Methyloterricola oryzae: one gene and its partner. The protein of the gene in region 1 interacts with the protein of each later gene in a pairwise test. Links are inferred from orthologs where the notes say so. Each region holds a gene or a part of one and is shown on either strand. Other genes may lie near its edges.

Evidence for each region.
Region 2: the proteins of aceE (region 1) and nth interact in binary tests that used the Escherichia coli proteins (3 or more experiments, as listed by UniProt). The link is inferred for Methyloterricola oryzae from one-to-one orthologs.

What each region holds. Positions count from the first base shown.
Region 1 is NZ_JYNS01000001.1:210,262-213,839, forward strand. The notes cover bases 1-3,257. They hold aceE (pyruvate dehydrogenase (acetyl-transferring), homodimeric type), read left to right. Parts: upstream 1-381; coding sequence 382-3,057; downstream 3,058-3,257. Other genes in these bases: thiE (thiamine phosphate synthase), read left to right, coding at 1-254; aceF (dihydrolipoyllysine-residue acetyltransferase), read left to right, coding at 3,073-3,257. In the rest of the region: more of aceF, read left to right, coding at 3,258-3,578. UniProt on the Escherichia coli protein: Component of the pyruvate dehydrogenase (PDH) complex, that catalyzes the overall conversion of pyruvate to acetyl-CoA and CO(2).
Region 2 is NZ_JYNS01000008.1:71,877-75,055, reverse strand. The notes cover bases 52-2,909. They hold nth (endonuclease III), read right to left. Parts: upstream 1,870-2,909; coding sequence 1,234-1,869; downstream 52-1,233. Other genes in these bases: EK23_RS12150 (hypothetical protein), read right to left, coding at 2,676-2,909; EK23_RS12155 (electron transport complex subunit E), read right to left, coding at 1,934-2,659; EK23_RS12165 (putative bifunctional diguanylate cyclase/phosphodiesterase), read right to left, coding at 52-1,079. In the rest of the region: more of EK23_RS12165, read right to left, coding at 1-51; more of EK23_RS12150, read right to left, coding at 2,910-3,179. UniProt on the Escherichia coli protein: DNA repair enzyme that has both DNA N-glycosylase activity and AP-lyase activity. The DNA N-glycosylase activity releases various damaged pyrimidines from DNA by cleaving the N-glycosidic bond, leaving an AP (apurinic/apyrimidinic) site.

The DNA of each region.
Region 1 (3,578 bases):
ACTACGTGGCCTTCGGCCGCTTTTTCCCCTCCCGCAGCAAACCCCATGCCCCCTGTGCCAAGCCGGAAACCCTGACGGAAGCGCGCCGCCACATTCACCTGCCCATCGTCGCCATCGGCGGCATCACGGCCGCCAATGGCGCAAACCTGCTGCACGCGGGGGCGGGACTGTTGGCCGTCATCGACGGCGTTTTCGGCTCCGGCGACCCCAAGATGGCGGCAGCGCGGTTTCAGCCCTTGTTTCGGCGGGGTTGAAAAACCGTACAGCCTTTTTCACCAGATCGATGGAATGCGAACCTCCTGCGGGTGGGAACTCCCCATTCGACTGGTTATAATCGCAATTTCGTATTTGAATCCCGCCTGCCGAGCGAAGGAAACCATAATGACTCCAGCCAATCCGCCCCTACCTTCTGGCCTTACCGACGATCTCGACTCCACGGAAACCCGCGAATGGCTGGACGCTCTGGAAGCCGTGATCGAGGCCGAAGGCCCGGAGCGCGCCCACTACATCATCGAGCGCCTGGTAGACAAGGCACGGCGGTCAGGCATCAATCTGCCCTACAAAGCCAGCACCGCCTACATCAACACCATACCCCCGCATCTGCAGGCTAAATATCCGGGCGATGACGAACTGGAGCACCGCATCCGCTCCTACATCCGCTGGAACGCCATGGCCATGGTGGTGCAGGCCAACAAGATTTCCTCCGAGTACGGCGGGCACATCGCCAGCTTCGCCTCCTCGGCCACCCTCTACGAGATGGGCTTCAACCATTTCTTCCACGCCCCCAGCAAGGATCATGGCGGCGATCTGGTGTTCTTCCAGGGTCACTCATCCCCCGGCATCTACGCCCGCGCCTTCCTGGAAGGCCGCTTGACCGAGGAACATCTGGCGCGCTTCCGCCAGGAAGTGGGCGGCGACGGACTTTCCTCCTACCCGCACCCCTGGCTGATGCCCGACTTCTGGCAGTTCCCCACGGTATCCATGGGGCTGGGCCCGCTGATGGCCATCTATCAGGCGCGGTTCATGAAATACCTGCAGGACCGCGGCATTCTGGATACCGCCGGCCGCAAGATCTGGGCCTACATGGGCGATGGCGAGATGGACGAGCCGGAATCCATGGGCGCGATCGGTTTGGCCGGACGCGAGAAACTGGAAGACCTGATCTTCGTGGTCAACTGCAACCTGCAGCGCCTGGACGGCCCGGTGCGTGGCGACGGCAAGATCATCCAGGAACTGGAGGGCACCTTCCGCGGCGCCGGCTGGAACGTGATCAAGGTAATCTGGGGTTCGCAGTGGGACGCCCTGCTCGCCAAGGACACCAAGGGCCTGTTGCGCCGGCGCATGGAAGAGGCGGTGGACGGCGAATACCAGAACTACAAGGCCAAGGGCGGCGCCTATACCCGCGAGCACTTCTTCGGCAAATACCCGGAGTTGCTGGAGATGGTCGCCCACATGTCCAATGACGAAATCTACCGCCTGAGCCGCGGCGGCCACGACACCCACAAGATCTTTGCGGCCTACCACGCGGCGGTGAACCACAAGGGCCAGCCCACGGTAATCCTGGCCAAGACGGTGAAGGGCTACGGCATGGGCCAGGCCGGCGAAGGCCAGATGACCACCCATCAGCAGAAGAAGATGGACGAGACGGCCCTGAAGGCCTTCCGCGACCGCTTCAATATCCCGATTCCGGACGAGAAGATCAGCGCAGCGCCCTTCTACAAGCCGGCGGACGACAGCCCCGAACTCACCTATCTGCACGAGCGCCGCAAGGCCCTGGGCGGCTATCTGCCCACCCGCCGCCGTGAGGCTCCGCTGCTGCAGGTGCCGGATCTGAGCGTGTTCGACGCGCTGCTGAAGAAGAGCGACCGCGAGATGTCCACCACCATGGCCTTCGTGCGCATGCTCACCACCCTGCTGCGCGACAAGAAGATCGGCAAGTACGTGGTGCCCATCGTCGCCGACGAGGCCCGCACCTTCGGCATGGACGGCATGTTCCGCCAGTACGCCATCTATTCCTCCGTGGGACAGCTCTACACCCCGGAAGACGCGGACCAGATCATGTACTACCGCGAGGACAAGACCGGCCAGATCCTCGAGGAAGGCATCTGCGAGGCCGGCGCCATGGCCTCCTGGGTCGCTGCGGGCACGGCCTACAGCAACCACAACGTGCAGATGATCCCGTTCTACATCTACTATTCCATGTTCGGCTTCCAGCGCGTGGGCGACCTGATGTGGGCGGCGGGCGACATGCAGGCGCGCGGCTTCCTCATGGGCGGCACGGCGGGACGCACCACCCTGGCGGGCGAGGGCCTGCAACATCAGGACGGCCACAGCCATCTGGCCATGTCCTTCATCCCCAATTGCGTGGCCTATGACCCGGGCTTCGCCCACGAACTGGCGGTAATCGTGCAGGACGGCCTGCGCCGCATGTACCAGGAAGGCGAGAACGTCTTCTACTACGTCACCGTGATGAACGAGAACCACGCCCACCCGGACCTGCCCGAGGGTTCCGTACCCGGCATCCTGCGCGGCATGTACAAGCTCAAGGATGCGGGCAAGGAGGCTGTGGTTCAGTTGCTGGGCAGCGGCGCCATCCTCAGGGAGAGCCTGGCAGCGGCGGATCTGCTGGAGGCGGATTTCGGCATCAAGGCCACGGTGTGGAGCGTCACCAGCTACAGCGAGCTGCGCCGCGATGGCCTGGACCAGCAGCGCTGGAACCTGCTGCACCCGGATCAGCCCGCGAAAACCAGCTATGTCTCGCAGTGCCTGGACGGCGAGAAGGGCCCGGTGGTGGCGGCCACCGACTACATGAAACTGGTGCCCGACCAGATCCGGCCCTTCTTGAGCAAGCCTTTCGTCACCCTCGGCACCGACGGCTTCGGACGCAGCGACCGGCGCTCCGCCCTGCGCAACTTCTTCGAGGTGGACCGCAAGTACATCGCGCTGACCGCGCTCAAGGCCCTGGCCGACGAGGGCACGCTGCCCGTGGCCAAGGTCAAGGAAGCGATGGAGCGCTATGGCATCGACCCGGAAAAACCCAACCCGGTTACTGTTTGAGGAGCTCTTACGTATATGGCAGAGGAAAAGATCGTCACGGTGCCGGATATCGGTAATTTCCGGGACATACAGATCATCGAGGTCCTGGTTGCGCCGGGCGATGCGGTCAAGGCCGAGGATTCGCTGATCACCCTGGAGAGTGACAAGGCGGCCATGGAAATTCCCTGCCCCTTCACGGGCACGGTGAAGAGCATGGCAGTCAAGGTGGGCGACAAGGTGAACGAAGGCTCGCCAATCCTGACTTTGACCCTGGAGGAAGGCGCGCCCGCGGCGGCAGCCGCTCCAGCGCCCGCCGCGCCGGATCCGGCACCCGCGGCCCCGGCGGCCAGCGAACCCGCCCCGCCCTCGCCGCCCCCCAAACCCGCGCCAGCCGTCCTGGCCGCTCCGCCCGTGGAAGAGAGCGTGGGCGGCAAGCCCCACGCCAGCCCCTCGGTGCGCCGCTTCGCCCGCGAACTGGGCGCCGAGGTGGCGCGCATCAAGGGCACCGGTCCCAAGGGCCGCATCCTCAAGGAAGACGTGCA
Region 2 (3,179 bases), on another replicon or contig:
CGTTCCATGACCCATTGGGTCAGGGGCTTGATCATGCGGGTGCGTTCGGCCAGCCCGATGAATTCATCCGGCGCGACGAAGCCGTGTTTGGGGTGGTTCCAGCGGACCAGGGCTTCAGCGCCGATGATCTTGCCGCCGGGGATGGCAGCCTTGGGCTGATAGTGCAATTGCAGGTGATTGCGTTCGATCGCCTGGCGCAACTCGCCCATGAGCGTAAGCCGGCGCGGACTGTGCTCGTCGAAACTGGGGGAGTAGAAGGCGAAGCCATCGTGGGACTTGCCCGCCATGAAAACGGCGACCCCGGCCTTCTGCACCAGCGTGTCCGCGTCTTCGCCGTGCTCGGGAAACAGGACGATGCCGATGCTGGTATGCAGGCTCAGCTTCAGGCGTTGCACATCGAAGTGGTGTTCCATCACCTTTTGCAGGCGATGGGCGGTGTGTTCGGCCTGTTCCTTCCCGGTCGACTCGCTGCATAGGATGCCGAAGGTAAAGCCGTCCAGGCGCGCCACGCTGTCCTGGGCGCTCATGCTTTGCAGCAGGCGCGTCGCCACTTGCCGCAGGATGATGTCCACCGCCGTGGGGCCGATGGTGTCCTGAATCTCCTTGAGATTCTCCAGTTCCAACAGGAACAGCGTCAGGTTGCCCGACCCTTCACGGTAACTGCGGATGGCCTGTTCGACCCGGTCGTAGAAGAGGGGGCGGTTGGGCAACTCGGTGATGGGATCGTGGGTGCTGGCGAAGGCTTTTTCCCGTTCCAGTTGGTCGTTGCGGACGCGCAGTTCCTCCGTCTGGTGGCGGACCATGGCACCCGCTTCGTATACGATCATGCGACTGGCGTATTGGCCCCAGAGGGGAAATACGAACGCCATGGCATTGAGGATCCAAAGCGCCAGGTTGGTCCGCTGCGCCTGGATCAGGCCGGACAGGGTGATCTCGCGCTGTTCGAAGAAGCAGACCATCAAGGTCGCCAGCATAATCGCGGCAGCGGCGATGAATACGCCTTGCACGGCTTCCTTGCGGGCCTTGGACCTGAGCAAATCCAGATTGTGTTTCATCAGGTCGTTGCCGAAAGCACCCATCGTGGTTCCTCGTAAGGCGGCTGCCCGCTACATGGCTTCGAATTCCGGCGAAAAGCGACAAATTTGGCCCAAAACGGCGGAAATCGGGAATTGGCGAGAAGTGTAGCCCATCGCGACAAACGCACGGGGGCAGTAGGGTGTCTGACCTGAAAGGTCAGTCTTCGGTCTTATCCTGGAATTCGCACAGATCGGCGATCACGCAGCTCCCGCAGCGTGGCTTGCGGGCGATGCAGGTGTAGCGCCCATGCAGGATGAGCAGGTGGTGTGCGTCTTTCTTGTGCTGCTTGGGGACATGCCGGTCGAGCTTTTTCTCGACTTCCAGCACGTTTTTTCCCGGCGCCAGGCCGGTGCGGTTGGCGACCCGGAAGATGTGCGTGTCTACGGCGATGGTGTGCTGGCCGAACGCGGTGTTCAGGATCACATTGGCGGTCTTGCGGCCTACGCCGGGCAAGGCTTCAAGTTCCGCGCGGGTGCTGGGGACCTCGCCGCCATGCCGCTGCAGCAGGTCCTGGCACAGCTGGATGATGTTCTTGGCCTTGCTGTTGAACAGGCCGATGGTCTTGATGAATCCGCGCAGCCCTTCCTCACCGAGTTGCAGTATGGCCTGCGGCGTGCTGGCGACGGGGAAGAGTTTCGCGGTGGCTTTGTTGACTCCCTTGTCGGTTGCCTGGGCGGAAAGCACGACGGCTACCAGCAGTTCGAAGGGCGTGGAATATTCCAGTTCGGTGGTCGGTTCCGGGATGGCGGCGGCGAGCCGATCGAAGATGTCCTGGCGCTTGGCGGCGTTCATGGCGGGGCGCCTGGAATAACTGGGGCCATTCGGTCAGTGCCAGGGCAATGCCCTGCCAGAGCACTCACGCGGTGGGCTGTGACAAATGGGTTGCCGCATGGGAAGCCGGTGAGGTGGCCATGTTTCGTGCCGCCCGGGCGTCCACCAGGTTCTTGATGGCGATCAGCAGCCCCAGACCGATGAAGGCGCCGGGTGGCAAGACCGCAAGCAGGAAGCCGCCATAGTCGTCGAACAACTGGATGGTCCATTGCTTGGCGGAGTCTCCGAACATTAGGTCGGCGCGGGCGAACAGCGTGCCCGTGCCGATGGCCTCGCGCAGCGCCCCCAGCGCCACCAGGGCGCAGGAAAAACCCAGCCCCATGAACAGGCCATCGGCCAGGGCGCGGTCCACGGGATTTTTAGAGGCAAAGGCCTCGGCGCGGCCGATGATGGCGCAGTTGGTGACGATCAGGGGTATGAAAATGCCGAGGATCTTGTGCAGATCGTGGAAGAAGGCATTCATCAGCAGTTCGATGACGGTCACATTGGCGGCGATCACCAGCACGAATACCGGCAGGCGTACCTCGTTGGACACATAGTTTCGGATCAGGGACACGATGGTGTTGGAGAACACCAGCGCCACCGTGGTTGCCAGGCCCAGGCCGAGGCTGTTCACCACGGAATTGCTCACCGCCAGCAAGGGGCACAGGCCGAGCAGTGCAACCAAGGCCTGGTTGTTTTTCCACAGGCCGTCCAGCGCAAGCTGTCGGTAGCGGTTGAGAACAGGAAGAGTCAAACGGTTATGCAACATGGTGGCAAAGAGGCTATCAGCGCATTGCGGTCAACTGAGCAACTGAAGTGTTGCGCAGATGTTCCCCCGTGTCTTGCTCCAAACGATGTAAGAGCGCGACGGCACCGACTACGTTCAGGTGGTCCTCGTCGGCAAAATCAGCCGGGTCTGCAATCGCGCGCCGGTAATCCAAAGGTCGCCCAAGACCCAGTCGTTCCAGGTTCTCATCGATCTTTCGGACAGTGCTCTCGTCAATGGCAGAGAAGTAGGCTGGGTGCGCTGGAAAACGCACGGTGATAATTCGCACTCCGCGTTTATGAGCCAAATCGGCGATATGGCCGTACCATGCAAGAGCCTGTGTTTCAGAGCTTGCGCCGCGATGGTCGTACTCCCCGGAACGGTGGGCAATTTCCGTTCTGTCATGTTCACTCAATTCCGACCAGCTTGGCGATTTATCGATCTCCGCATTGGAAGTGCTGTTACTCCGGGTGGAGATCGATTTTTTCAGGAATTGCACATAGTCGTCATTGAATAGGGGCAC